2 regions of the Microbispora sp. NPDC046973 genome follow, and region 2 is predicted to be linked to the other one. Evidence: predicted binding sites of a transcription regulator. Region 2 holds the regulator's gene; the other holds the start of a gene.
What was found. The regulator LexA, encoded in region 2, represses DNA repair genes until DNA is damaged. The targets are predictions, from matches to a motif close to TCGAACANNTGTTCGA.

Region 1 (14,415 bases), on a different contig from region 2:
GCTCTGCGGGACGATGCCGTGCCACGCGGGCAGGAACGCCGCCAGCGTCTCCGGGGCAACCGGTTCGACCTCCTTGCGCAGCCGCGCCAGCGACCGGCGCCGCAGCAGCCGCAGCACCCCGGCGTCGCACCACTCCTCGCCCCGGCCCCCGGGGCGGAACTCGCCCGCGACCACCCTGCCCGCCGCCGCGAGACGGCGCAGCGCCTCGTCCACCACCGCGACGCCCACGCCGAAGCGCGCGGCGGCCGTGCCGGAGGAGAACGGCCCACGAGTGCGGGCGTGGCGGGCGACCAGGTCGCCGAGCGGATCGGGGGCGGCGGCCCGGCCCGTCCCGGCGGTCCCGCCTGCGAGGGGCGGTTCGAGGAACTCGTGCGGGACGCCCACCGGCAACGGCACCCCGAGCGCGTCGCGCAGGCGCCATGCGTCCTCCACGGCGGCCCATTGCTCGTGGCCCGCCACGCGCACCCGGATGGCCCGGCGCGCCCGTTCCAGGTCGGCGAGCCAGCCCGGATCTCCTTCGCGGATCGAGACGTCCTGGGCGAGCAGCGGGCCGTGCGAGCGCAGCAGGTCGGCGAGGTCCTCGGCGTCGCGCAGCGGCCTGTCCAGCCGCGCCAGCTCCCGCTCGGTCTCGGCGACGACATCCGGGTCGAGCAGCTCCCGCAGGTCGGCCTGCCCCATGAGCTCGGCGAGGAGCGCGGTGTCGAGGGCGAGCGCCTGCGCCCGCCGCTCGGCCAGCGGCGCGTCACCTTCGTACATGAACGCGCCGATGTAGTTGAACAGCAGCGACGCCGCGAACGGGGACGCCTGGGAGGTCTCCACCTCGACCACCCGCACCCGGCGGGCGGCGACGTCCCGCATGAGCTCCACCAGGCCTGGCACGTCGAAGACGTCCTGCAGGCACTCGCGCATCGTCTCCAGCACCACGGGGAACCCGGCGTACTTGCTCGCGACGCCGAGCAGGTGGGCCGCCCGCTGGCGCTGCTGCCACAGGGGGCTGCGCCTGCCGGGCGAGCGGCGGGGCAGCAGGAGGGCGCGGCCGGCGCACTCCCGGAACCGGGAGGCGAACAGGGCGGAGCCCCCCAGCTCCTCGATCACGACCTGCTCGATCTCCTCGGCGTCGAACACCGCGACGTCGGTCGGCGCGTCCTCGAAGGTGTCGGGCACGCGCAGCACGATGCCGTCGTCGGAGTGGACGGCCTGGACGTCGACGCCGTACCGCTCGCGCAGCCGCCGCCCGATGGCCAGCGCCCAGGGGGCGTGGACCCGCGCCCCGAAGGGGGAGTGGATCACCACGCGCCAGTCGCCCAGCTCGTCGCGGAACCGCTCGACCACGAGCGTGCGGTCGTCGGGCACATAGCCCGTCGCCTCCCGCTGCTCGGCCAGGTAGGCGAGCAGGTTGCCGACGGCGTAGTCGTCGAGCCCCGCCGCGCGGATCCGCTCGCGGGCCGACGCCCCGTCGCCCCGGCCGCCCGCCCCGGCGGCCGACAGCTCGCGGAGGAACGCGCCGATCGCCCGCCCGAGCTCGGCGGGCCGGCCCGGCGCGTCTCCGTGCCAGAACGGCAGCTTGCCCGGCTGCCCGGGGGCGGGGGAGACCAGGACCCGGTCGGCGGTGATGTCCTCGATCCGCCACGAGGTCGCGCCCAGCACGAACACGTCGCCGACGCGGGACTCGTAGACCATCTCCTCGTCCAGCTCGCCCACGCGCGACGCCTTGTCGCCCACCAGGAACACACCGAACAGCCCGCGGTCGGGGATGGTGCCGCCGTTCGTCACCGCCAGGCGCTGGGCCCCGGGACGGCCCTGGAGGGTGCCCGTCACCCGGTCCCAGACGATGCGCGGCCGCAGCTCGGCGAACTCCTCGCTCGGGTAGCGCCCGGCGAGCATGTCGAGCGTCGCCTCCAGCGCGCCGCGCGGCAGCGTGGCGTACGGCGCGGCCCGGCGCACCAGCGCCTCCAGCGAGTCGACCGTCCACTCGTCGAGCGCGGTCATCGCGACGATCTGCTGGGCCAGCACGTCGAGGGGGTTGCGCGGATAGCGCATCTCCTCGATCTGCCCCGTCCGCATGCGCTCGGCCACGACGGCCGTCTGGACGAGGTCGCCCCGATACTTGGGGAAGATCACGCCGCGGGACACCGCCCCGACCTGGTGCCCGGCGCGTCCGATGCGCTGCAGGCCGCTCGCCACGCTGGGCGGCGCCTCGACACAGGCCACCAGGTCGACCGACCCCATGTCGATGCCCAGCTCCAGGCTGGAGGTGGCGACCACCGCGGGCAGGCGGCCCGACTTCAGCGCCTCCTCGATCTGGGACCGCTCCTCCTTGGAGACAGAGCCGTGATGCGCCCGCACCACCTCAGGGATCGCGCCGCCCGAGGCCCCCGCCTGGGCCATCATCTCCGACGGCATGACCGCGCCGGCCCGCCGCGCGTCCCCGCCCTGGGCGTCAGGGCCTTCGCGCCGGTCCGACCATTGCGCGTGCAACTCCTCGAAGGCGTCCGACCAGTGAGCCGGATCTCCCAAGCCCGGGCTCGGACCCCCGCCCGGCTCGGGGGCGGTCCGCCGTTCCCAGGCGAGCTCGTTGAGCCGGGTGCACAGGCGCTCCGACAGGCGCCGGGAGTTGGCGAAGACGATCGTGGACCGATGGGCTTCGATCAGGTCGAGCAGGTGCTCCTCGACATGCGGCCAGATGCTCCTCCGGTGCTCGGGCGACTCGCCGTCGGCGCCGGGCGGAGGCGGCGCCAGCTCGGTCATGTCCTCCACCGGCACCACGACGTCGACCTCGATGACCTTCTCGGAGGGCGGCTGCACGACCGTGGCCGGGCGGGACCCGCCGAGGAACGTCGCCACCTCCTCGACCGGCCGTACGGTCGCCGACAACCCGATGCGCTGGGCCGGAGCGGGCAGCAGGGCGTCGAGCCGCTCCAGCGTCAGCGCGAGGTGCGCCCCGCGCTTGGTCCCCGCGACCGCGTGGACCTCGTCCACGATCACGGTGTCGACGCCTCGCAGCGCCTCGCGCGCCTGAGAGGTGAGGATCAGGAACAGGGACTCGGGCGTCGTGATCAGGATGTCGGAGGGCCGGGCGGCGAAACGGCGCCGGTCCTCGGCCGCGGTGTCCCCGGAGCGGATCGCCACCGAGATGTCGGGGGCGGGCAGGCCCATCCGCAGGGCCGTCTGCCGGATGCCCGTGAGCGGGGCCCGCAGGTTCCGCTCGACGTCCACCGCCAGGGCCTTCAGGGGGGAGACGTACACGACCCGGCAGGGCCGGGGCGGCTCCCGGTCGTCCTTCCGGCCGCGTCGCGCACCGCGGCGGCCGCTCTGCCGATCGCCCTGCCGATCGCTCTGCCGCCCCGGCTCGGAACCGCTGAGCAGTCCCGCCGCGGAGGCGCCGTCGCGTTCCTGCCGCGCAGCCACGTCTCCGGCCGAGGCCGGGCCCGTCGTGTGCTCGACGGCGAGGCGATCGACGGCCCACAGGAAGGCCGCGAGCGTCTTGCCCGACCCGGTGGGGGCGACCACGAGCGTGTTCTCGCCCCGCGCGATCGACGACCACGCGCCCTCCTGGGCGGCGGTCGGCGTGGCGAAGGCGCCGGTGAACCACTCCCTGGTCATCGGGCTGAAGCCGTCGAGCGCACCCACCTGCCCATCATGCATCGCCCCACCGACAGAAAACGCCGCGCCGCCATCCCGCTGACCCCGGATGGCATGAGATGCCACTGATGGGACAGTCTTCCTCAGTATGGAAATCGACTACGCGGCCATCGAGGCGCAGCGCGCGCGGATCCGCGAGCGCTACCTGAGCGAGCGCCGTGCCGCCAGCAGTGCGAGGGGTCTGCACCACTTCGCGCTGATCTCGTCTGACGTCGAGCGGACGATCCGCTTCTACCACGAGCTCCTCGAGTTCCCGCTGACCGAGATATTCGAGAACCGCGACTACCGCGGGTCCAACCACTTCTTCTTCGACATCGGCAACGGCAACCTGCTGGCGTTCTTCGACCTCCCCGGCCTCGACCTGGAGCCGTACAAGGAGGTCCTCGGCGGGCTCCACCACATCGCGATCTCCGTGGAGCGGGCCACGTGGGAGCGCCTGCGCGGCAAGCTCGACGCCGCCGGTGTGCCGTACCAGGTGGAGAGCGGCAGCTCGATCTACTTCCAGGACCCGGACGGCGCCCGCCTGGAACTGCTCGCCGACCCGCTCGGCGAGATGTACGGCACCCGCGTCATGTGAGGCCGTCTCCTGCGGGCGGGAAGCGCTCGCGGCGCCGAGGCCGGGACGTGCATCAGGGCCGCGGCGTCATACTGAACGCATGCGCCTCACAGACTTCTGGAACAGGATGCGCCGCCACTTCGGGGAGGCGTACGCGGAGTCGTGGGCGAAGGACTACGTGATCGCCGGGCTCGGCGGGCGAACGGTCGAGCAGGCCCTCGCGGAGGGCGTGGCGGCCAAGCAGGTCTGGCAGGCCGTCTGCCAGGAGGTCGACGTGGATCCCAGGCTGCGCTGACACCCCCTCTCCCGCCCGCCGGCAGACCGTCCCGGCGCGGCGGCTCCCGCTCGGCGGCGGTCTTCGCCGGCTCCACTCCGTGATCGCGGCGGTGTGATCCCGTCACGTGCCACTCCGTCCCTTGCTCATGTCGTCCGTCGTCTATGGCAACCACTTGAACGTCGGTTGAGTGCTTGCTAGCGTGTTTAGCGGATGAACACGGAGGAAGCACATGAGCGGAGATCACTTCACTCCCGATGAGGCTCTCCAGGAGATCGGGCGCGTGGGGCGGCGGGTCCGGCACTCCTCGCGCGGGCCCGGACGGGCGTACCTGTTCGTGGGGCTGGCCACGATGGTCTACTGGCCGGCGATGTTCCTCGGCGGCTATCCGCTGCCGCTGATCGCCGGGCTCGGGTGGATCGTCCTGACGGTCGCCCTGTGCGTGTACTGGGCCCGGCTGCGGGTGCACGACCGGCTGATGAAGCGGATCAACGGGCCGGTCTCGGCCGCGTACGTGGTGACGATGATGGTTCCGTTCGTCGTCGGCGTCTGGCTGCTGCCCGACCGGCCCACGGCGGGCTGGACGGCGGTGCTCGTCGCGTTGTCGGTGCTCGCCCGGCTGCCCCTGGTGTACGGCGGACTCCGCCTGATGAGGAACCGATGACGGCCCACCCGCGCCACGAGCTCGACGAGATCATCCACGCGCCGGTGCGGCTGTCGATCATGGCGGCCCTCGCCGCGGCGGACAAGGCCGACTTCCGCTTCCTCCGCGACACCATCGAGGTCAGCGACTCGCTGCTCAGCAAGCACATCCTCACGCTCGAAGAGGCCGGTTACGTCCGGGTGGAGAAGACCTTCGTCGGCAAGCGGGCGCGCACCTGGCTCTCCCTGACCGACCAGGGACGTACGGCCTTCGAGACATACATGGACGTTCTGCGACGAATTGTGGAGGCGACCCCCCGTGCTTGAGATCGACGGCCTACGCAAACGCTATGGAGACAAGACCGCCCTCGACGGGGTGGGCTTCGGCGTACGGCCGGGTGAGATGTTCGGGTTCGTCGGCGCCAACGGCGCGGGCAAGACGACGACGATGCGGATCGTCATGGGCGTGCTCGACGCCGACTCCGGCGAGGTGCGCCTCGACGGGCGCCCGGTGACGTACGACGACCGCCGCACGTTCGGCTACATGCCGGAGGAGCGCGGCCTCTACCAGAAGATGAAGGTCGCCGAGCAGATCGAATACTTCGGCAGGCTCCACGGGCTCGCCCCCGCCGCCGCGCGCTCGGCCACCGCCGCCCTGATCGAACGGCTCGGCCTGGCCGAGCGGCGCGACGACGCCGTGGAGGCGCTGTCGCTCGGCAACCAGCAGCGGGTGCAGCTCGCCGTCGCGCTCGTCCACGAGCCGGCGGTCCTGATCCTCGACGAGCCGTTCTCCGGCCTCGACCCGCTGGCGGTCGACACGCTCGCGGAGGTGCTCAAGGACCGCGCCGCCGCGGGTGTGCCGGTGATCTTCTCCAGCCACCAGCTCGACCTGGTCGAACGGCTCTGCGACTCGGTCGGCATCATCTCGGCGGGCCGCATGGTGGCGTACGGACCGGTCGGCGAGCTGCGCGAGCGGGAGGGCCGCGGGGTTCTGCGGGTCGTGGTCAGGGACGCCGCACCCGGCTGGGCCGACGGCCTGCCCGGCGAGCTCACCCGCGAGGGCGACCGCGACGTCCTGCTGTGCGAGGCGGGCGACGACCAGGACATCCTGCGTACGGCGATCGGGGCGGGCAGGGTGGAGCACTTCGGCCGCAGGCAGCCGACGCTGGCCGAGATCTTCAGGGAGGCGGTGGCATGAACGGCCTGTGGCTGGTCGCCCAGCGGGAGATCCGCACGCGCATCAGGACGAAGTCGTACCTGATCAGTCTGGCGGTCAGCGCGGTCCTGGTGGCCGCGCTCGCGTTCCTGCCCAAGGTCCTCGGCGGCGACGACACCTACGACGTGGGCGTGGTGGGCGCCGCGCCCCCTCCCGCGGCCCAGCTCGCGTACTCCCGCTGGCCGGACGAGGCGGCCGCGCGGAAGGCCGTGGTCGACGGGGACATCGACGCGGCCCTCGTCAACGGGAGCAAGGTCCTCGCGAACGGCGAACTCGAGCAGCGGCTGGGGCTGATCCTGGACAGCGCCCACCGCGACGCCCAGATCAAGGCGGCCGGCCTCACGATCACGCCGCTGACGGTGGAGTCCGTCGGCGCGGACGCCCGCTACCAGGGCGTGCGCACCGGCATCGCCACACTGATCGTGATGGTGCTGTTCTTCCTGCTCATCTACTCCTCGATGTTCGTCGCCATGGGCGTGGTGGAGGAGAAGGGCAGCCGCATCGTGGAGATCCTGCTCACCTCGGTGCGTCCCTGGCAGCTCCTGGGCGGCAAGATCGCCGGGCTGGGCTCGCTGGGGCTGGTCAACCTCGTCGTGGTCATCGCCGCCGGTCTGGCGGCGTCGTCCGCGACCGGCTTCATGGCCGACCTGCCGCCCGGAATGGGGGGAATCGTGGTCAGCGCGGTCGTCTGGTTCGTGCTGGGCTACGCCTTCTTCTCGGCGCTCGCCGCCGCCTTCGGCTCCCTGGTGTCGCGGCAGGAGGAGCTCAACACCGTCCTGACGCCGATGACCATGCTCATGATGCTCACCTACCTGACGGCCTACTTCGCCGCCGTCGAGCCGACGGGCACGGTCGCGCGCGTGCTGTCGTTCGTGCCGCCGTTCTCCTCGATGGTCATGCCCGTGCGTACGGCGGCCGTCGACGTGCCGCTGGGGGAGATCCTCATCGCCGGAGCGCTCATGGTCGTGGCCGTGGTGGCCGTCCTGCTGGGCGCGGCCCGCGTCTACCGGCGGGCGGTGCTCCGCACCGGCGCCCGCGTCAAGCTCGGCGAGGTCGTACGCTGACGGCCGGGGCCCCGGCGGAGGATCAGGGGGGCCGGGAGAGCGTCCGACCGATCAGTTCGGCCGCACGGCCGGGGTCGTCGGCGCTCTCCTGGCCGCCCGGTGCCCACAGGAACATCCAGCCTTCCTTGGCGGGCGTCGCGAAGACGATCGTCTGCCTGCCGGTGCCCGGGTGCCAGACGGACAGGACCGGATCGTCCGTGCCGAGCAGCCGCGCGGAGAGACCGTGCTCGGGGAGCCGCGCCGCGAGCGCCTCAAGGCGGGCAAGGCGCTGTCCGCCGTAGTCGCCGGTGCCCGTCACGTGGCCCCTCCAGCGGGGAGATCCAGCTTTGACACAAGGATCGTCCCAGGTCAGCGCGCTGGCAACCATGGCAGAGTAACGCCCGGGAATGTAACGGCGCGGTCGGGACGCCGTTTCGTCCCGGGCTCGTGGGCGGTTCCGGCATGTGATCGAACAGTCGTTCGGCTATATTGGACTGGTCGCCGCCGGGGTGCGCGCCGTCAGGTCGCCGGGGCGCGACAGGCTCCCGGCCCACCTCTCGGGGCGGTGTGCGGGAAGCTCCGGAAAATGTCGGTGGCACCCCGTAGCTTTTCGGTGACCGAGCAGACGACACCCTCCAGGGGGCATCCAATGGCAATCAACGACCGCGAGAAGGCCCTTGAGACCGCCCTCGCGCAAATCGAGCGGCAGTTCGGCAAGGGCAGCGTCATGCGCCTCGGAGACGACGCGCGCGCCCCGATCGAGGTCATCCCCACCGGTTCTATCGCTCTCGACGTCGCCCTCGGCATCGGCGGCTATCCCCGCGGCAGGATCGTCGAGGTGTACGGCCCCGAGTCCTCCGGTAAGACGACGGTCGCCCTGCACGCCGTGGCCAACGCCCAGAAGGGCGGCGGCATCGCCGCGTTCATCGACGCCGAGCACGCCCTCGACCCCGAGTACGCCAAGAAGCTGGGCGTCGACGTCGACGCGTTGCTCGTCTCTCAGCCGGACACCGGTGAGCAGGCACTGGAGATCGCGGACATGCTGATCCGCTCCGGCGCCGTCGACATCATCGTGATCGACTCTGTGGCGGCCCTCGTGCCGAAGGCCGAGATCGAGGGCGAGATGGGCGACAGCCACGTCGGTCTCCAGGCCCGCCTCATGTCGCAGGCCCTGCGGAAGATCGCCGGCGCGCTGAACCAGACCCGGACCACAGCCATCTTCATCAACCAGCTCCGCGAGAAGATCGGCGTCATGTTCGGAAGCCCCGAGACCACCACGGGTGGCAAGGCGCTGAAGTTCTACGCGTCGGTGCGGCTGGACGCGCGCAGGATCGAGACGCTCAAGGACGGCACCGAGCCGGTCGGCAACCGGACCCGGGTGAAGGTCGTCAAGAACAAGATGGCCCCGCCCTTCCGTCAGGCCGACTTCGACATCCTGTACGGCATCGGCATCTCCCGTGAGGGCGGGCTGATCGACATGGGCGTCGAACACGGGTTCGTGCGCAAGGCCGGCGCCTGGTACACGTACGAGGGCGACCAGCTCGGGCAGGGCAAGGAGAACGCCCGCAACTTCCTGAAGAACAACCCCGACATCGCCAACGAGATCGAGAAGAAGATCAAGGAGAAGCTCGGTGTCGGGCCGCGGCTCGACACGCCGAGCGAGCCCCCCGCCGCTCCGGCGGCGCCGCCCGCCCCCACCTCCGGCCGGGGCAGCAAGGCGGCCAGCGCGCCCAAGCCGGGTGACGTCTGAGCGCAGGCGTGAGGCGCGACGAGGCCCCCGGCCCGGACGACGGGCTCGGGCCGGGGGACTGGAACTCGGGACCCTGGGGGCCGGCCGAAGAGCCGCCCGGGCAGGCTGAGGACGCCTCCGCGACGATCGCCGCCCTGCGTGAGGAGATCCGGCGTGCGGAGAGCGGCCGCGGGGAGTTCGGGCGAGCGGAGGCGGGTCAGGAGGCCGGCCGGGCCGGACGCCGGCGTCAGGGGCGCGGCCGCCGGCGGGGAGACCGGGCAGGCCTGAGAGAACAGGCGGCTCTGGGAGATCGGGTAGGCCCGGGAGAACAGGGCGCGCTGGAAGACCGGCTGGGCCTGCGAGACCAGGCGGCTCTGGGAGATTGGGCAGGTCCGGGAGAACAGGGCGGGCTGGGCGAACGGGGAGCGCCGAGGGGCCGGAGAAAGCGTGAGAGGTCCGGCGGGTGGCTTCCGGAAGGGCCGCAGGAGGGCACCGCGGCGAGCGAGGGGCCGCCGGCCGACCCCGAGGCGGTGGCCAGAGCCATCTGCCTGCGGCTGCTGACGATGGCGCCCAAGACCCGGGCCCAGCTCGCGGACGCCCTGCGCAAGCGGGAGGTCCCCGAGGAGGCGGCGAACGCCGTGCTGGAGCGGTTCTCCGAGGTGGGGCTCATCGACGACGAGGCGTTCGCCGCAGCGTGGGTGACGTCCCGGCACACCGGCCGCGGGCTCGCCCGCCGCGCGCTCGCCCAGGAACTGCGGCAGCGCGGCGTGGCCGAGGAGACGGTCAAGGACGCCGTCGGGCGACTCGATCCGGACGAGGAGGCCGAGACCGCACGCAGGCTCGTGGATCGGAAGCTGGCCGCCACCCGCGGGGTGGAGCCGCAGGCGCGCATGCGACGATTGGTCGGCATGCTGGCCCGCAAGGGCTACGCGCCGGGACTGGCCTTCCGCGTCGTCCGAGAGGCGATCGAGGCCGAAGGCAGTCCGTCAGATGGGCTTCCGGATAGCTTCGAGTGAGCCATAGCACCACACAAAAGTCACTTGACAGGGCATCTTTGCTTGCTCGTTACCTCTCTGACGCTTAATCTCGACCGCAGTGAGGAGTTACTCCGCGCAGCGCGGATTGCCATAACGGTGTACCACGACGGACGAGAGACATTGACCGGCCTTCGGGCCATATCGGTCGCCCTTCGGGGCGCCCGGGCATTGCGACGATATTTGTCCTGGTGACGCCACCGGGCGCTGCCGTGCTGCGCGTGTGACCTCTGCCATGAGTTGTCGTGAGGGGTGAGCGCGCATGGACACGATCGTGATCGTTCTTGCGGTTGCGGTGGTGCTGCTGGCTCTCGTGATGATCGCCGCCCTCGTCATAGTCATGCGCCGCACCGGCCTCGTCTCACCGTCCGGCCCCTCGCCCGAGCAACTCGCCGAGGTGAAGGCCGAGGTCAACGAGGAACTCGAACGGGCCAGACGCGAGGCCGAGGAGATCCGCACGAAGGCGGAGCGTGACGCGGGGGAGATCCTCAAGAAGTCGGAGACTCTCGCGGAGAGCGCCGCGTTGATGCGCAAGGAGGTCGAGGAGGAGACGCGGATCCTCAAGACGGAGCTCAAGGAGCTGCGCTCCGACCTCGAACGCCGGGAGAACCGGCTGGCCGAGCGCGAGCAGCGGCTGGACGAGGAGGCGCGCAGGCAGGCCGAGCGGGCCCGCAAGCTGGCCGAGACCGAGACCGAGCTGGCCGACCGCCGCGAGGAGCTGGAGCGGGTGGCCGAGCGGCGGCAGGAGATCCTGGAGCGGGTGGCCGGCCTGACGGCCGAGCAGGCCAAGACGGAGCTGGTCAAGGAGATCGAGAACCAGGCCAAGCGCGAGGCCGCGCTGATCGTCCGGGAGATCGAGAGCGAGGCCCGGAAGGAGGGCGAGAAGCGCGCCTGCAAGATCGTGACGCTGGCCGTACAGCGGGTCGCCACCGAGCAGACGGCCGAGTCGGTGGTGAGCGTCCTCCACCTGCCGGGTGACGAGATGAAGGGCCGCATCATCGGCCGCGAGGGCCGCAACATCAGGGCCTTCGAGTCCACCACCGGGGTCAACCTGATCATCGACGACACGCCGGAGGCGGTGCTGCTGTCGTGTTTCGACCCGGTCAGGCGGGAGACGGCCAGGCTGACGCTGGAGAAGCTTGTGCTCGACGGCCGGATCCATCCCCAGCGCATCGAGGAGGCGTACGAGCGCAGCAAGGCCGAGGTGCGGGACCTGTGCGTGCGGGCGGGAGAGGACGCCCTGGTCGAGCTGGGCATCACCGAGATGCACCCCGAGCTGGTCACGTTGCTGGGCCAGCTCCGCTATCGCACCTCCTACGGCCAGAACGTGCTCAAGCACCTGATCGAGTCGGCGCACATCGCCGGGATCATGGCGTCCGAGCTGCGGCTCGACCGTGACCTCGTCAAGCGATGCGCGCTTCTGCACGACATCGGCAAGGCGCTCACCCACGAGGTCGAGGGCAGCCACGCGATGATCGGCGCGGAGATCGCCCGGCGATACGGCGAGCACGAGGACGTCGTCCACGCCATCGAGGCGCACCACAACGAGGTGGAGGTCAGGACCGTCGAGGCGGTCCTCACCCAGGCCGCGGACGCGATCAGCGGCAGCCGCCCCGGCGCCCGCCGCGAGTCCCTGGAGGCGTACGTCAAGCGGCTGGAGCGCCTGGAGGAGATCGCCCAGTCGTACGACGGCGTGGACAAGGTCTTCGCCATGCAGGCGGGCCGGGAGATCCGGGTGATGGTCCGGCCCGAGAACGTGGACGATATCCAGGCCCAGGTCATCGCCAGGGACGTCGCCAAGCAGGTCGAGGAGGAGCTGACCTACCCCGGCCAGATCCGGATCACCGTGGTCCGCGAGTCCCGCGCCACCGAGTTCGCCCGGTAACCCTCGCCCGGTAAGTCTCGGCCGTCGCGTCGAAGTCTCGGCCCTCACGCCGTACGTCGAAGGGGGCCTCGGCCGCCACGGCGAAGGGCCCTCGCCCGCTGCCGGGCGGGGGCCCGGTCGTGCGGGGGACGCACCGGCGGGAGGCCCCGGTGGGTGGGAACGAGCGATCCGTCGTGCGCGACGCGGTTCTCCTGGTTCGTCCGCGGCACGGGCAGCTTGTCGTAGCTGCGGAACTTCAGCTTGCCGTCGACGATGACGAAGATGGCGTCCGCGCTCCACGACGGCTCGTTGGTGACGCGGCGACGCGCCCCGGTGCCGCCGCCCTGCTCGTCGGTGAAGACGACCGTGATCCCGTCGTTGTAACCAGTCGATCATTCATGGCGACGCGGACCAGCGCATCGAGATCGACCGATGCGCACGCTTCTGGCCGCGACCGTCGGGTGACCGGCCCCGGTCACCGGAAGATCTGCAGGTAGAACGACAGCTCGGCGGCGAGGGCAGCCGCCTTGGTCTCCAGCCGCCGGAACCCGTGGGCCTCGCCCTCGAACGTCAGATAGGTGCAGGGCACCCCGCGGGCCATCAGACGCTCCGCGAACGCCTGCGACTGGGCCGGCGGCACGACCGGGTCGGCGAGCCCCTGCATGAGCAGCATGGGACAGTTCACCTGGTCGGCCCGGGCCAGCGGCTCACGCTCGCCGTACCGGTCCTCGGGACCGACCAGCCACTCCACATACCGCGACTCGAAGTCGTGGGTGGCCGCGACGAGCGGCCCGAGCGCGCTGACGCCCGCCACCGAGACGCCGCCCGCGAAGACGTCCGACGCGCCGCAGGCGGCCATGACCGTCCACCCGCCCGCGCTCGCCCCGCGTACGGCGATCCGGGCGGGGTCGGCGAGGCCCTCGGCGGCCAGCCACTTCGCCGCGGCGACCACGTCCTCCACGTCGGTCACGCCCCACCGGCCGCGCAGGCGCTCGCGGTAGGCCCGGCCGTAGCCGCTGGATCCGCCGTAGTTGACGTCGAGCACGCCGATGCCGCGGCTGGTGAAGAAGGCCTTCTCCAGGCTGAGCTCGCTCGTCGCGTGCCCGGTCGGCCCGCCGTGCACGAAGACGACGTACGGCGCGCCGCCCTCGTCCGCCTGTTCCGGCGGATACAGGTACGCGTGGACGCGCATGCCGGGCCCGGCCTCGAAGTCCACGGCCCCGAACTCCACGACACAGGGAGCAGGGAGGACGTCGGCGGGAACGTCCTCGATCTCCCGCCGCAGTTCCTCGGCGCGACCGGTGTCGGCGGTGCCGGCGGCGCGACCGGCGTCACCGGAGCCCTCGGCGGCGTCGATCCGGACGACCGAGCGCGGCGCGCCCGCCCGGTAGCCGAGACCGACGAGCACGTCGCCGTCCGCGTCCAGCACGGGCGCCCACCCCGCGAAGGGGACGTCGAGGTCGGCCAGCGTGCCCGTCTCGGGGTCGAGGACGCCCAGGCGCAGGTCGCCGCGCCCGTGCAGCACGGCGAGCCGCCCATCGCCCAGCACGGCGTACGGCAGGCCCCCGAGCTGCCACAGCGGCCCGGCGAACTCCTCCTCCGCCGGGCAGAGCGCCTCGCACGACGAGCCGGAGATGTCGGCCCGGTAGAGGTTCCACCAGCCGGACCGGTCGGAGACGGCGTACAGGCGCCGCTCGTCGCACCACCGCGGCGCGAGGACCGACTCGGCGGGCCCGCCCATCACCGTCCACGTGGCGCCGTCGGACAGCCGCGTGACCCGCAGCTCGGTGCCGGTCCACGGCATGTGCGGGTGGTTCCAGCAGATGTAGGCGAGGTGCCGGCCGTCGGGGGACGGGGTGGGCGAGGCGTAGAAGTCACTGCCGGTGACCTGCTCGGCGACCTCGCCGGCCCCGGTCGGCTCCACGGCCACGATCGAGCGAGTGACCTTGGCGTCCTGGTGATGGCGTTCCCGCACGCACCACACCCGCGGCCCGTCCGGGCCGTCCTCGACCCGCAGGTCGGCGTAGCGCAGCGCGCCCGGCGCGTCGGGCTCCGGCGTGACCGGGCGGGGCGGCTCCGCGCCCGGGCCCGGCTCGCCGCCGGCGCGGGACCGGGCGAGGTAGAGCCGCTGGTCGGGATGGTGCGCGAAGACGATCCCGTGGCCGGGGACGACGACATAGGACCGTCCGCCGTACTCGTGGACGCGTGTGCGGGCGTCCCAAGGCGCGGGAAGCAGGTCGGTGAGGACGCCGTCGGTGGCACGGTGGACGACCGTACGGCGGCCGCCCTCGGCGGGGCGGTCCTCTTCCCACCACGTCTCCCCGCCCAGCACGGTCGGGAAGCCGAGCCGCAGACCGGCGCGTGCCACGTCGGTGGTGGAGATAGGCGAGGGCCGTGGCGAGAACGACCTCGGGC
Region 2 (14,415 bases):
GCGTCTCGCCGCTGGCCGCGGCCACCGAGTGGGTCAACGTCGCCTGCCCGAAGTGCGGCGGCCCCGCCCAGCGGGACACCGACACGATGGACACCTTCGTCGACTCGTCGTGGTACTTCCTGCGGTACTGCGATCCGCACTTCGAGGACGGGCCGTTCGACGTCGAGAAGGTCCGCAAGTGGGGTCCGATCGACCAGTACGTCGGCGGCGTCGAGCACGCCGTGCTCCACCTGCTGTACTCGCGGTTCTTCACCAAGGTCCTGTACGACATGGGCCTGGTCGGCTTCACCGAGCCGTTCCTGCGCCTGCTCAACCAGGGCCAGGTGATCAACCGGGGCAAGGCGATGTCGAAGTCGCTGGGCAACGGTGTGGACCTGGGCGAGCAGATCGACGCGTACGGCGTGGACGCCGTCCGGCTCACGATGATCTTCGCCGGGCCGCCGGAGGACGACATCGACTGGGCAGACCTCTCGCCGGCCCATTCGAAGAAGTTCCTCGCCCGCGCGTTCCGCGTCATGGCCGAGGCCGGTGCGGCGTCCGCCCCGGGGATCGACTTCTCCGGCGGCGACGTCGAGCTGCGCAAGGTCACCCACCGGACCATCGACGAGGTCACCAAGCTCGTCGAGGGTTACCGCTTCAACGTCGCGGTGGCCCGCATGATGGAGCTGACCACGGCCGCCCGCCGGGCGATCGACGCCGGGCCCGGCGCGGCCGACCCGGCCGTACGCGAGGCCGCCGAGACCCTGGCGATCATGCTGTCGCTGATCGCGCCGTACGTCGCCGAGGAGGGCTGGGAGCGGCTCGGGCACGCGCCGTCGGTCGCCAAGGCCGGCTGGCCCGAGGCCGACCCGGCGCTGCTGGTCCAGGAGTCGGTCACGGCCGTGGTGCAGGTGGCGGGCAAGGTCCGCGACCGGCTGGAGGTCTCCCCGGACATCTCCGAGGCCGACCTGCAGGCCCTGGCCCTGGCGTCGGACAAGGTCCGGCCCTACCTGGACGGCGAGCCGCGCAAGGTGATCGTGCGGGCGCCGAAGCTCGTCAACATCGTGCCCTGACGGGACGTTGACGATCGGCTGGCCTACCGGACAAAATTACGCCCGAGCCACAAACTAGTCATATCGATGTAGGCGTGCGGTCAGGGCATGCCGCGACCACCACCGCTCCGGCGGTGGTCTGGGGTGCGCGCCTGACCGTATGGCTCGCCGTCGGCGTGCGCCCCGCGTGGGAGGCACGTCTTGTTCAGACGAATTCTCGGCGGGCTGGCGACAGCCGCCGCGATGGCGGCGACCGTTCTCGTCGTCACCGGGTCGCCGGCGAACGCCGCCGGCACGGGCACCGGCTACTTGCACACCAGCGGCAACAAGATCGTCGACAGCACCGGCGCCACGGTCCGGCTGACCGGCATCAACTGGTTCGGCATGGAGACCGACAACAAGACCTTCCACGGGTTGTGGGCGAACAACCCGTGGAAGAGCCAGCTCGACCTCATGGCGAGCCTCGGCTACAACACCATCCGGGTGCCGTTCTCCGACGACGCGCTGAAGCCGGGCGCGCAGGCGACGAGCGTCAACACCTACTCCAACCCCGACCTGATCGGCCTGTCCCCGCTGCAGATCCTCGACAAGGTCGTGGACTACGCCGGCCAGAAGGGCATGCGGATCATCCTCGACCGGCACCGCCCGACCAGCGCGGGCCAGACGGCCCTGTGGTACACCTCGGGCGTCCCCGAGTCCACCTGGATCAGCGACTGGAAGTCACTGGCCCAGCACTACGCCGGCAACACCACCGTCATCGGGGCCGACCTGCACAACGAGCCGCACGCCGACGGGACCAACCCGAACGCGACCGGCTCCTGCTGGGGCTGCGGCGACGAGTCCCGCGACTGGCGTCTGGCGGCCGAGCGCGCGGGCAACGCGATCCTCTCCGTGCAGCCCAACTGGCTGATCTTCGTCGAGGGCGTGAGCTGCCCGAGCGGCGGCCTGTCCAACGTCTGGGACAACGACACCAGCAACGACGAGGACTGCGGCTGGTGGGGCGGCAACCTCACCAAGGCCGGGCAGTACCCGGTGCGGCTGAACGTGGCCAACCGGCTGGTCTACTCGCCGCACGAGTACGCCACGTCGGTCTACCACCAGGCGTGGTTCGACGACCCGTCCTACCCGGCCAACATGCCGGCCATCTGGGACAAGTACTGGGGCTACCTGTACAAGCAGAACATCGCGCCGATCATGGTGGGCGAGTTCGGCACCACACTGGCCAGCAACACCGACAAGATCTGGCTCCAGGAGCTCATGAAGTACATGGGCAGCGGGGTGAACGGCATGTCGTTCACCTACTGGTCGTGGAACCCCAACTCGGGTGACACGGGCGGCATCCTGAAGGACGACTGGGCGACGGTCGACCAGGCCAAGCAGAGCATCATCTCGCCCTACCTGATCCCGCCGACAGGCGGCAACCCGACGCCGCCGGTGTCGCCCTCGGCCTCGCCGAGCGTGTCCCCGTCGGTCTCGCCGTCGGCGTCTCCCTCCGTGTCTCCCTCCGCGTCGCCGTCCGCGTCTCCCTCGTCGCCGGGCGGGAAGACCTGCACGGCCACGTACAAGATCGCCAATCAGTATCCCGGTGGTTTCCAGGGCGAGGTCACGGTGAAGGCGGGGTCCTCGGCCATCTCGGGCTGGACCGTGAAGTGGGCCTTCCCGAACGGTCAGAGCATCAGCCAGCTCTGGAGCGGCACGCTCAGCGCGAGCGGGTCCAACATCACGGTGACGAACCTGTCCTACAACGGCGCGCTGGGCGCCGGGGCCTCGACGACGTTCGGCTTCAACGGCAGCTGGTCGGGCACCAACGGCGTTCCTTCGCCCGTGAGCTGCACCGCCTCCTGACGGCTGACCGGACACGGCACAGCACAAGCCCGGCGCTCTCGTGAGCGCCGGGCTTGTCCCTGTGCGGCGTCCGGAACCGGCGGGCCGCGCTACAGCTTGCGCAGGACGGCCGTGACCTTGCCGAGCACGGTGGCCTCGTCACCGGGGATCGGCTCGTAGTTGGGGTTGTGCGGCACCAGCCACACGTGCCCGTCCTTGCGCTTGAACGTCTTCACGGTGGCCTCGCCGTCGATCATGGCGGCCACGATGTCGCCGTTGTCGGCGACCGGCTGCTGCCGCACCACGACCCAGTCGCCGTCGGCGATGGCGGCCTCGATCATCGAGTCGCCGGAGACCTGGAGCAGGAACAGCGTGCCCTCGCCCACGAGCTGCTTGGGCAGCGCGAACACGTCCTCGATGCTCTGCTCGGCGAGGATGGGGCCACCGGCCGCGATGCGGCCGACCAGCGGCACGTAGGCCGCGGTGGGCCGGTTGAATCCGGACTCCTCCTCGGATGTGGCGTCCGGGTCCACCCACAGCACCGGCTCGCCCGGCAGCCGGACCTCCAGTGCCCGGGGCCGATGCGGATCACGCCGGAGGTAGCCCTTACGCTGGAGCGCCGTGAGCTGGTGCGACACGCTGGAGGTGCTGGTCAGCTGGACCGCTTCCCCGATTTCCCGCATGGACGGCGGATAACCGCGCTGCTGGACCGAGTCGCGGATCACCTCGAGGATCTTCCGCTGCCTGGGGGTGAGGCCAAGCGAGTCGCGCCTGCGAACCGCGAGGTCGCTGACGCCATCCGCTTGCTCACTTCGGTCACTCACGATGCCACCTCTCAATCCGTGTTCCTCATGTCGCACAGAGCGACCGTACCGCGATTCAAGATCACCGTCAAACAATTGTTCGATATCCAGCGAAATCGCCGATCTCGCCGTCCACCTCATCGTACGGGAGTTCGATCGATCCCGTGTTCGATTTACCCGATCTTCTCTGGTGGCTGTACGCCCAGGTCAGAAGCCCTGCGGAAATCGGCAGGGAAAGGCGCGTAAAGGGCGTATTGGCCAACGGCTGGGGCAGGTGATGCCGTCGTGACCGGAGGCGCGACACGCGCGCCGAACAGGCACTTCCTCGCCCAAGGCCGGTTCGACTTGCGTTCAAGGTCGGGCACTTCTACGGTTGGACCACAACATCTAGTAGTCACACCGGTGTAAGTTCACCACACCTTGTGTTCGGGATGTGCGTTCAGGGAGGCGATGAAGTGCACTGTCCGTTCTGTCGCCATCCGGACACCCGGGTCGTGGACAGCCGTGCGGCCGAAGACGGGGCGGCGATCCGCCGCCGGCGCACCTGCCCCGAGTGCGGGCGCAGGTTCACCACCCAGGAGACCGTGCTGCTGATGGTGAGCAAGCGCAGCGGGGTCACCGAGCCGTTCTCCCGGGAGAAGGTCATCGCCGGCGTGCGGCGGGCCTGCCAGGGACGCCCGGTCGGCGAGGACTCCCTCGCCCAGCTCGGGCAGCGCGTCGAGGAGAGCATCCGGGGCACCGGCGCGGCCGAGATCGCCTCACACGAGGTGGGCCTGGCCATCCTGGGCCCGCTCCGCGACCTCGACGAGGTGGCCTACCTGCGCTTCGCGTCGGTCTACCGCAGCTTCGAGACGCTGGCGGACTTCGAGGCGGAGATCGAGCGGCTGCGCGCGGCCCACGGCCCGGAGGGTGAGGAGTAGGCGCCTTCCGGGGGGCCGGGACGAGGCGGGCGGCGGCGCGCGACGGCGCGGCGCGACGATGAGGTTGTAACGAGCGTGGTCCGAAAGAGGGGCTCCACCGGGCCCTGGGAGGGGGAAGTCATGACGGAGACCGTGAGCGGCACCGTATCGGGCGTGGGGGGCAGGCCGGGTAAGCGCCCGCGCAAGGGCCTGAAGATGAAGCGCGTCTTCACCACCCCCGGTGTCCACCCGTACGACGAGGTCCGCTGGGAGCGGCGCGACGTCGTGATGACGAACTGGCGAGACGGCTCGGTCAACTTCGAGCAGCACGGCGTGGAGTTCCCCGACTTCTGGTCGGTCAACGCGGCCAACATCGTCACCACCAAGTACTTCCGCGGGGCGGTGGGCACCCCGCAGCGCGAGTCGAGCCTCAAGCAGCTCGTCGACCGGGTCGTGGGCGTCTACACCAGGACCGGCGTCGAGAACGGCTACTTCGCATCCGAGGAGGACGCGGAGATCTTCGACCACGAGCTCAAGCACGCGCTGATCCACCAGATCTTCAGCTTCAACTCCCCGGTGTGGTTCAACGTCGGGACCCGCTCGCCCCAGCAGGTGAGCGCCTGCTTCATCCTGGCCGTGGACGACACGATGGAGTCGATCCTCGACTGGTACAAGGAAGAGGGCGTGATCTTCAAGGGCGGCTCCGGCTCCGGGGTCAACCTCTCCCGCATCCGCTCGTCCAAGGAACTGCTGTCCAGCGGCGGCACGGCCAGCGGCCCGGTCTCCTTCATGCGCGGCGCCGACGCCTCCGCCGGCACCATCAAGTCGGGCGGCGCCACCCGCCGGGCGGCCAAGATGGTCGTCCTCGACGTGGACCACCCCGACATCGAGGAGTTCATCGAGACCAAGGCGCGCGAGGAGGACAAGATCCGCGCGCTGCGCGACGCCGGGTTCGACATGGACCTCGGCGGCAAGGACATCGTGTCCGTCCAGTACCAGAACGCCAACAACTCCGTGCGGGTCTCCGACGAGTTCATGCGGGCCGTCGAGGCCGGCGGCTCGTTCGGCCTGCGGGCCCGGCTGACCGGCGAGGTCATCGAGGAGGTCGAGGCCCGGTCGCTGTTCCGCAAGATGGCCCAGGCCGCCTGGGAGTGCGCCGACCCCGGCGTGCAGTACGACGACACGATCAACGACTGGCACACCTGCCCCGAGACCGGGCGCATCACGGCCAGCAACCCCTGCTCGGAGTACGTCCACCTGGACAACTCCTCGTGCAACCTCGCGTCGATCAACCTGCTGAAGTTCCTGCGCGACGACGACTCCTTCGACGTCGCGACCTTCGTGAAGATCACCGAGCTGATCATCACCGCCATGGACATCTCGATCACCTTCGCTGACTTCCCGACGCAGAAGATCGCCGAGACCACCCGGGCGTACCGCCAGCTCGGCATCGGCTACGCCAACCTGGGCGCGCTGCTGATGGCGACCGGCCACGCGTACGACTCCGACGGCGGCCGCGCCATCGCCGGGGCGATCACCTCGCTCATGACCGCCGTGTCCTACCGCCGCTCGGCCGAGCTGGCCGGGATCGTCGGCCCGTACGACGGCTACCAGCGCAACGCCGAGCCGCACAAGCGGGTCATGCGCAAGCACGCCGCGGCCAACGACGACCTGCGCACGCTCGACGACATGGACAAGGCCCTGCACGCCGAGGCCACCCGGCAGTGGCAGGAGTGCCTCAAGCTCGGCGAGAAGAACGGCTACCGCAACGCCCAGGCGTCGCTGCTCGCCCCGACCGGCACCATCGGCCTGATGATGGACTGCGACACCACCGGCATCGAGCCGGACCTGGCGCTGGTGAAGTTCAAGAAGCTCGTCGGCGGCGGCTCGATGCAGATCGTCAACCAGACGATCCCGCGGGCGCTGCGCCGGCTCGGCTACCTCGAGGAGCAGGTCGAGGCCATCGTCGAGTACATCGCCGAGCACGGCCACGTCGTGGACGCCCCGGGCCTGCGGCCGGAGCACTACGAGGTGTTCGACTGCGCGATGGGCGAGCGGGCCATCGCTCCGATGGGCCACGTCCGGATGATGGCGGCCGTCCAGCCGTTCCTGTCCGGCGCGATCTCCAAGACCGTGAACCTGCCCGAGTCGGCCACGGTGGACGACATCGAGCAGGTCTACCTGGAGGGCTGGAAGCTCGGCCTCAAGGCCCTGGCCGTCTACCGCGACAACTGCAAGGTCGGGCAGCCGCTGTCGGTCGCGAAGAAGACCTCCGAGGAGGTCTCCGAGGAAGCCGTCGAGAAGGAGCCGATCGTCCAGGTCGTGGAGGTCGCGCGGCCGACCCGGCGGCGGATGCCGAACCAGCGGCCGAGCACCACCACCCGCTTCACGGTGGGCGGCGCCAAGGGCTACATGACCGCCTCGTCCTACCCCGACGACGGCCTGGGCGAGGTCTTCCTCAAGATGTCCAAGCAGGGCAGCACGCTCGCGGGCGTGATGGACGCCTTCTCCGTGGCGATCTCGATCGGCCTCCAGTACGGCGTGCCGCTCGACACGTATGTACAGAAGTTCGTCAACATGCGCTTCGAGCCGGCGGGCATGACCGACGACCCCGACGTCCGGATGGCGCAGTCGGTGATGGACTACATCTTCCGGCGGCTCGCGCTCGACTACCTGCCGTACGAGGACCGGGCCGCCCTGGGCATCTTCTCCGCCTCCGAGCGGGCCGCGCAGCAGCGCGGCGAGGACCCGGCCGCGCTCCAGGACGTGGACACCGCCGCCCTGGCGCAGTCTGCGCCCATCGAGAGCGGGCAGTCCGCGCCCATCGAGAAGGCGTCGTCCATCGAGGCCAAGCCCGCCGAGGGCCCGTCCAACGGGCAGGTCGCGCCGGTGGCGGTGCCGGAGCCGCGCCGGGTCGGCGCCTCGCTGGAGAGCCACCAGGGCCGTACGGCCGACGCGCCGCTGTGCATGACCTGCGGCACCAAGATGCGCCCGGCCGGCAGCTGCTACGTCTGCGAGGGCTGCGGCAGCACCAGCGGCTGCAGCTGAAAACGGGCGAAAAGCGGAACGCGATAGCCGGGCAAGCGCTCAGACGAGGCGCGGATAGATGAACAAAGGTGGTCTCCTCCGGGCCGTGGCCCGGAGGAGACCACCGTCACGGTCGTCCGTACGACGGCTGACACGGCGAGCGCCTGGCTTCCTGGGAGGCCAGGCGCTCGGTGCTGTCACCTGGAGCTTCGACCGGACGAGGGCCGGTGGCGGGCGGCTGAGGTCAGGCGGGCTGCCACAGCTCGACTCGATTGCCTTCGGGATCGGTGACCCAGCCGAATCGGCCGACACCCTCCATGTCCTGCGTCTGTTCGGCCACGTCCGCTCCCTTGGCGCGTAATTGCGCGAGCATCGCGTCCAGGTCGCGGACCCGGAAGTTGAGCATGGCCTGCTGGGTGCGGGACCCGAAGTAGTCGGTATCGGACTCGAACGTCGCGAACACCGTCGGGCCGGCTTCCTGACGCCACAGGCCGTTCTCGTCGGCGTCCAGGCCGAGGCATTCGCGATACCAGGCGCCCAGGGCCACCGGGTCGGCGGCCCGCAGGAAATATCCACCTATTCCAAGCACACGTTCCATAGCGCCATCCTGCCAGGCCGGGAATCGGGCGGGCCGGCGCTACGGCATCGCCGCTCGGCGAATTTCATCTCGATCTCGGGAGAACCCGTGATGTCTTTCCCGGCCGGACCGGTCTTCCGCGAGTTCATACGCGTCGCGCGCCTCGAGGACTTCCGGCAGGTGTGTCCGTGACCAGGCGCAGGAGGCCGCCATGGGCTCGCGCAGGGAATGGCCGAGCGGCGTCAGTTCGTAGTCGACGCGGGGAGGCATTCCGGCGTTAGGCCGTGCGCTCCACCAGGCCGTCACGCTCCATCGCCCGGAGCGTTTCCGTGAGCACTTTCGGAGTGATGCCGCGCAACGGGATCTGCAATTCGGAGAAGCGCCGGGGACGGGACTCCAGGCAACGGATAATCCGTCCCGTCCATTTGTCGCCGATCCGGATCAGTGGGCTTTCCGAGGCATGGCAGTGCGCGAACATGTCGGGATCGAGTGTCTGTCGCACGCCGGCCGGCCGTCGTACGGCAGCCGGACAGGCATCGGGATCTGGCGAGTGAGGGCGTGAGCGTGGTCGCCGGAGACGTGACCCGGGCGGACAGCGTCGCGGCGGCCGCCGCACGGCACGACGCGGCGGTCGACGTCGCCGTCCGGCTCGACGTCCCCTCGCGGGAGTTCTTCACTGAGGCGGCGCACGCCCTGGTCGACGGTCTCGGGCGTGCCGGAGTCGGCCGGCTGGTGCTGCTCGGCATCGGGACCACGCTCGAGACCGCACCCGGGATGATGCTCCAGGACGCTCCCGGCTTCCCGGTGGAGCACCGGGAGTTCTCCCTGGGGCATGTGGCGCAACTCGACGTGTTGCGCGCCGCGGACACGGCGATCGACTGGCTGGTTCTGGCCCCGCCGCCGGTCGTGCTGGACGACGGCGCGACGGAGTTTCATCGCTGTGCCGTTCGGGTCCCAGGAGCAGATCAGCCGGACCCTCGGGGTCCTCGGTGACCTCAACAGGTCCGGCTGATCTCACCCGGGACGCGAGGGGGCCGGTGCGTGTGCCGGCCCCCTTCGTGTTCTTCAGACCGTCGCGGCCATGCGGTCCAGACCCGCCACGATGACGTCCACGAACGCGGCGGGGTCCTCGAACGGCAGGCCGTGGCCGCCGGGGACCGTCACGAGTTCGGCGTGCGGGATGAGCCGGGAGAGCTCGCGCTGGTGGTGCGGCGGCACGATCCGGTCGTCGGCACTGGAGACGATCAGCGTCGGCGCGGTCACGTGTGGAAGCAGCTCCGTGATGTCGACGGCGATGTCGGCCTGGGCCTGCCTGGCGAACCCGTCCTCCGCGCCGTTGAGCATGGCCGTGAAGGCGGCGGCGGCCTGCTCGAAGTCTTCGGGCGAGCGGGCGCGCAGCGTGGCATCGCCCATGGCGGTGAACTGGAGCAGCCGGGCCAGCAACTCGCGGTCGGCCCGCATCAGGCGGATCCACAAATCCATCTGGAAGGCCATCCACGGGTCGGTCCTGGCCCATCCGGCGTGCGCGGTCAGCGACAGCACCTTCTCCGGCCGGGTGCCGGCCGCCGCCAGCGCCACGACGGCCCCGAGCGAGTGGCCGACCAGGTGGAACCGCTCCAGGCCGGCGTGCCCGGCCGCGCCGAGCACCTGGGCCACCAGGTCCTCCACGTGGATCGGGCCGCCTCCGTCGACGGTCGCGCCCGAGCCGGACAGGTCGGGGGCGACCACGGTGAAGCGGCCGGCGACGGCCTCGACGAGCGGGGCCCAGTTGGTCTCGCCGGTGGCGCCGGTGCCATGGACGAGCACGAGACCGGGGCCGGTTCCGGTGACGAGATAGTTGACGGTGCCGGAGCCGACGGTGACGACGGGCATGTTCGTTCCTCTCAGACGGTGATCCGCGCGCGTTCGCGGACGGACATCAGGAGGCCGACGGCGAGCGCGCCGGCCAGGGACAGGAGGGTCAGCAGCCACAGGGCGGTGTGCAGGGCGTCGGCGTAGCCGGCGCTCGCCAGTCGGGCGAACTCCAGCTGCCCGGCCCCCGCAGGCACGGCGCCCGCGATGTCGCCCTGCAGCAGGCGGGAGGTGGCCCGGGCCGCCCGCGCCTCGCCGTACCGGCCGGTCAGGCTCGCCCGGGTCAGCGCGGACAGCACGGCGCCGAGCACGGCGATGGCGACGACCTCGCCGGTGATGCGGGCCGTGTTGAACAGCCCCGCCGCCATGCCGGCCCGCGCGGGCTCGACGGAGGACACAGCGGCCCCGTCGACCACGGCCAGCGACACGCCGAAACCCGTCCCGATCAGCAGCAACGGCACGGCGAGCCGCGCCGGGCCCGCTCCGGCGGGCACCGTCGCCAGCAGACCGGTCCCGGCCGCGACCAGCAGCAGCGTGGTCACCAGCAGGACGCGCTGCGACAGACGGCGGGCCAGGGCGCCGGTGACGGGCGGCATGACCAGCGTCGGCCCGGTCAGCAGCATCAACGTCAGGCCCGCCTGCCGGGACGAGTAACCGGAGGTGGCCATGAGGTACGGCGGCAGGACGATCGTCAGCGCGACGAAGCCGAAGGCGAGCAGGAACGGCATGGACGCGATCGCCGCGAACCGGGGCCGGGCCAGCAGCGACAGATCCACCAGCGGTGCGGGATGACGCCGTTCGGCCATGGCGAAGGCCGCCGACAGGACGGCGCAGGCGGCGAAGGCGCCCGGCACCGCCGGATGCGTCCATCCGAGAGCCGGACCCTCGATCACGCCGAAGGTGAAGGCGGTGAGCGCGAGGGTGAAGGCGGCCGCGCCGCCCCAGTCCATGGGGACGTCCCGGGCGGCGCGCGACTCGTCCAGCAACGCGCTCAGCGGCAGCACCGGCAGCAGCGCGATCCCGGCCGCCGCGAACAGGCTGCGCCAGCCGACGGCGCCGACCAGAGTTCCGGCGATCACCGGGCCGAAGGCGAGACCCAGGCCGATCGTGGTGCCGAACCACGCGAACGCCCTGGTCCTTTCGCGGCCCGCGGAGTAGGCGTGCGCGAGCAGCGCGGTGCCGCCCGTGGTGGCAGCGGCGGCGCCGGCGCCCGCGAGCGCCCTGGCCGCGATGAGTACGCCGATGTCCGGAGCGGCGGCGGCCACGAGCATCGACGCGGTGAACACGCCGGCGCCGACGGCGAACATCCTGCGCCGCCCGATGCGGTCGGCCAGCGCCCCGGTGCTCGCCATGAACGCGGCGAAGGTGAGGAAGAAGGCGTTGACCACCCACTGGGTGGCGTCCAGCCCGGCGTGCAGGTCCGCGCCGATGTCGCCGAGCGCCTCGGCGGTGCCCGTCGCGGTCACCGGGACGAGCAGCACCGCGGCGCAGACCACGGCGAGGGACGGCGCCCGCCGCCGATGACGAGGACAATCCTCAGGCATCGATACCATCCAATCCTGATAACCATAAGAACCCTGATGGGCATCAGAGGATGAGTGAATAGCTGAGCACCTGTCAAACCGGTGATAAAGTCCGCACGTCAGAGCCCTGACGGTGAGAGGGGAGCGCGATGACGGGAGCCGAGGAGGCGAGGATCGCCGAGGCGGTGGCGTGGCGGCCCGGCAACGCCATCAAGCGCGCCGAGCAGGCGCTGATCGCGGAGAAGAGCCGCGTGCTGCGGCCGTTCGGGCTGACCGTCCCGCAGTATGCGGCGATGTATGCGCTGTCGCTCGCGCCCGGCATCTCGGGGGCGAAGCTGGCGCGGTTCTGCTCGGTCACCCCGCAGAGCATGACGACCGTGCTCAAGACGCTGGAGTCGCGTGGGCTGGTGGAGCGGCGTCCCTCAAGCGATCACGCCCAGGTGCTCGTCACCCGGCTCACCCGGGCCGGGCAGACGCTGCTGCGCAAGGCCGACGCGGCGGCCGTGGCCGTGGAGCGCAGGCTGGTGGAGGAGTTCACGCCCGACGAGGCCGACCGGCTGAGGGACCTCCTCGAACGGGCCGTCGTCGTCCTGCAGGAGGCGCCGCCGGGGGATTGAGGCACGGGAATGACACCGGCGGCGGCCGTGTTGGCGCAGCCATGGTCATCGGATTCATCGGCAGCGGGAAGATCGGCGGCACCCTCGCGAAGCTGGCGGTCGACGCCGGGCACACGGTGGTGCTGAGCAACTCCCGCGGGCCGGACACGCTCTCCGAACTCGTTGCCCGGCTGGGCCCGGCCGCGCGAGCCGCCACCCCGGCCGAGGCCGCGACGGCGGGGGACATCGTCGTCGTGACGATTCCCTTCGGCAGATACCGGGAGGTGCCGGTCGAGCCGCTGGACGGCAAGATCGTCATCGACACGAACAACTACTATTTCGAGCGGGACGGTCACTTCCCCGAGCTCGACGCGGGGGAGACCACCGACACCGAGGTGCTCGCCGCGCATCTGCCGGGGTCGCGGGTCGTGAAGGCGTTCAACTCCATCAACTACGTCCACCTCGCCGAGCAGGGTCTGCCCGCCGGCGCGGAGGACCGGCGGGCGCTGCCCATCGCGGGCGACGACGCCGAGGCCAAGAAGGCGGTCGCCGAGCTGATCGACTCGTTCGGCTTCGACGTGGTCGACGCGGGCCCGCTCGCGGAGGGTCGGCGGTTCCAGCGGGACAAGCCCGCCTACGGTCCTCGCCTCACGGCCGCCGAGCTGCGCGACGCCCTCGCGCGAGGCTGACGGATCAGGCCGGAGCGCCGATCAGTCGGGGACGACCGTCTGGCGGGTGCCGGTCTCGGCGGAGCGGCGGATCGCGTCGAGCAGGCCGTGCAGGCGCAGGCCGTGCGCGAAGTCCGGCACCTGCCCTCCGCCCGTCCGCAGGTCGGCGGCGAGCGCGGCGTAGAGCTCGGCGACGTTGCGCGCGTCGCCCGCCGCCCCGGGCACCCGGACGTACTCCTCGGGAACCGGCAGCTCCTTCCACGCGCCGCCGGCCGTCCCGTGCAGGCGCAGCTCGGTGATCTGCACGCCGTACGGGCTGCCGGGGCCGGTGGACACGAGGGCGAGGTCGCCCTCGGTGCCGGAGATCTCGATTCGCGTGCCCGGCTCGGTGACCTTGCCGCTGTGGAGGTGCAGGGAGGCCACGGCGCCGCTCGTCATGGTCGCGGAGAGCATGAGCTGGTCGGGGGCGTCGGCCTCGATCGTCTCGCCGCTCTCCTCGATGACGTACTCCCCGCGCTGCACGGAGAGGGTGGCGGACAGGGAGGCGACGCCGCCCAGGAGATGCTCCACGACGTCGAGCGTGTGCCCGCCCACGACCTCGAGCAGCCCGGCCGCGCCGGCGCGGGTGACCGTGTACGCCGACCACGACGGCAGCCTGCCGCTCGCGCCCTTGCCGACCGCCGAGTGGACGTTCACCGAGGTGACCCGGCCCACCGCGCCCTTCAGGAGCAGGTCGCGGGCGTAGACCACGGCGGGCGCGAACCGGCCCTGCAGTCCGAGCGCGTGGCGGACGCCGGCCGTCCGCGCCTGGTCGAGCAGGTCCCGCGCCTCGGCGGTCGTCCGCGCCAGCGGCCATTCGCACAGCACGTGGGTGCCGGCCTCGAGGGCGGCGCCGACGAGCTCGGCATGCCGGGGCACCCTGACCGTGACGGCGACGAGGTCCACCTCGGGGTGCGCGGCGAGGGCCCGGGGATCGGTGAACGCGTGCGCGGCGCCGAACCTGCGCGCGGCCTCGCGGGCGCTGTCCTCCCGGCTGGTCGCCACGGCCGTGATCTCGTAGTCCGGCAGCGCCCGCAGCGCCGGGACGTGCGCGCGCACCGCCCAGCCGCGCTCGGGGTTGGCGCCGACGATGCCCACACGGATACCGCTCATTTCCCGCCTCCACGCAATAACCGGACTCGATGCGTCCGGTTGCGACTCTAGCATAAGCGGACGCGCCGAGTCCGGTTGGTAGGCTGCGGTCATGAGCAGTCGGGACGGAGCGGTCGGCGTGCTGCTGGCGGCGGAGCCGGGGCGGACGCCCCGCGCCGACGCGCGGCGCAACATGGAACGGCTGGTGGAGGCCGCGCGGGCGGCGGTGGCCGAGATCGGAGTCGAGGTCACGGCGCACGAGATCGCCCGCAGGGCCGGTGTGGGCATCGGGACCTTCTACCGGCGCGTGTCCTCCCGCGAGGCGCTGCTGGAGGCGGTCCTCGACGAGGTGCTCGCCGAGATGGCCGGCCTGGCCGCGACCGCCGCGGCCGACCCCGACCCCTGGCGCGGGTTCGAGACCTTCGCCGCCGCGTACGTGCGGTTGCGCGCGGAGAGCTGCGGCATCCGCGAGGCCGTGGGCGGCG

Region 1: a site for LexA is predicted at 7,842-7,857, ahead of recA (recombinase RecA). Genes of this name have one in related genera too.

The regions. Positions count from the first base shown of each region.
Region 1 is NZ_JBEYWQ010000022.1:123,265-137,679, reverse strand. It holds gene ABZ860_RS32020 (DEAD/DEAH box helicase) at 1-3,603, opposite strand, end outside; gene ABZ860_RS32015 (VOC family protein) at 3,731-4,219, shown strand; gene ABZ860_RS32010 (DUF3046 domain-containing protein) at 4,299-4,493, shown strand; gene ABZ860_RS32005 (hypothetical protein) at 4,705-5,136, shown strand; gene ABZ860_RS32000 (transcriptional regulator) at 5,133-5,441, shown strand; gene ABZ860_RS31995 (ATP-binding cassette domain-containing protein) at 5,434-6,312, shown strand; gene ABZ860_RS31990 (ABC transporter permease) at 6,309-7,394, shown strand; gene ABZ860_RS31985 (hypothetical protein) at 7,417-7,692, opposite strand; gene recA (recombinase RecA) at 8,023-9,123, shown strand; gene ABZ860_RS31975 (regulatory protein RecX) at 9,132-10,118, shown strand; gene rny (ribonuclease Y) at 10,399-12,021, shown strand; gene ABZ860_RS31965 (prolyl oligopeptidase family serine peptidase) at 12,476-14,415, opposite strand, start outside.
Region 2 is NZ_JBEYWQ010000008.1:163,692-178,106, reverse strand. It holds gene leuS (leucine--tRNA ligase) at 1-1,052, shown strand, start outside; gene ABZ860_RS17895 (cellulase family glycosylhydrolase) at 1,233-2,876, shown strand; gene lexA (transcriptional repressor LexA) at 2,966-3,682, opposite strand; gene nrdR (transcriptional regulator NrdR) at 4,114-4,578, shown strand; gene ABZ860_RS17880 (vitamin B12-dependent ribonucleotide reductase) at 4,699-7,605, shown strand; gene ABZ860_RS17875 (VOC family protein) at 7,829-8,182, opposite strand; gene ABZ860_RS17870 (helix-turn-helix domain-containing protein) at 8,439-8,663, opposite strand; gene ABZ860_RS17865 (NAD(P)H-binding protein) at 8,651-9,154, shown strand; gene ABZ860_RS17860 (alpha/beta hydrolase) at 9,227-10,033, opposite strand; gene ABZ860_RS17855 (MFS transporter) at 10,045-11,556, opposite strand; gene ABZ860_RS17850 (MarR family transcriptional regulator) at 11,685-12,152, shown strand; gene ABZ860_RS17845 (NADPH-dependent F420 reductase) at 12,194-12,820, shown strand; gene ABZ860_RS17840 (Gfo/Idh/MocA family oxidoreductase) at 12,842-13,951, opposite strand; gene ABZ860_RS17835 (TetR/AcrR family transcriptional regulator) at 14,043-14,415, shown strand, end outside.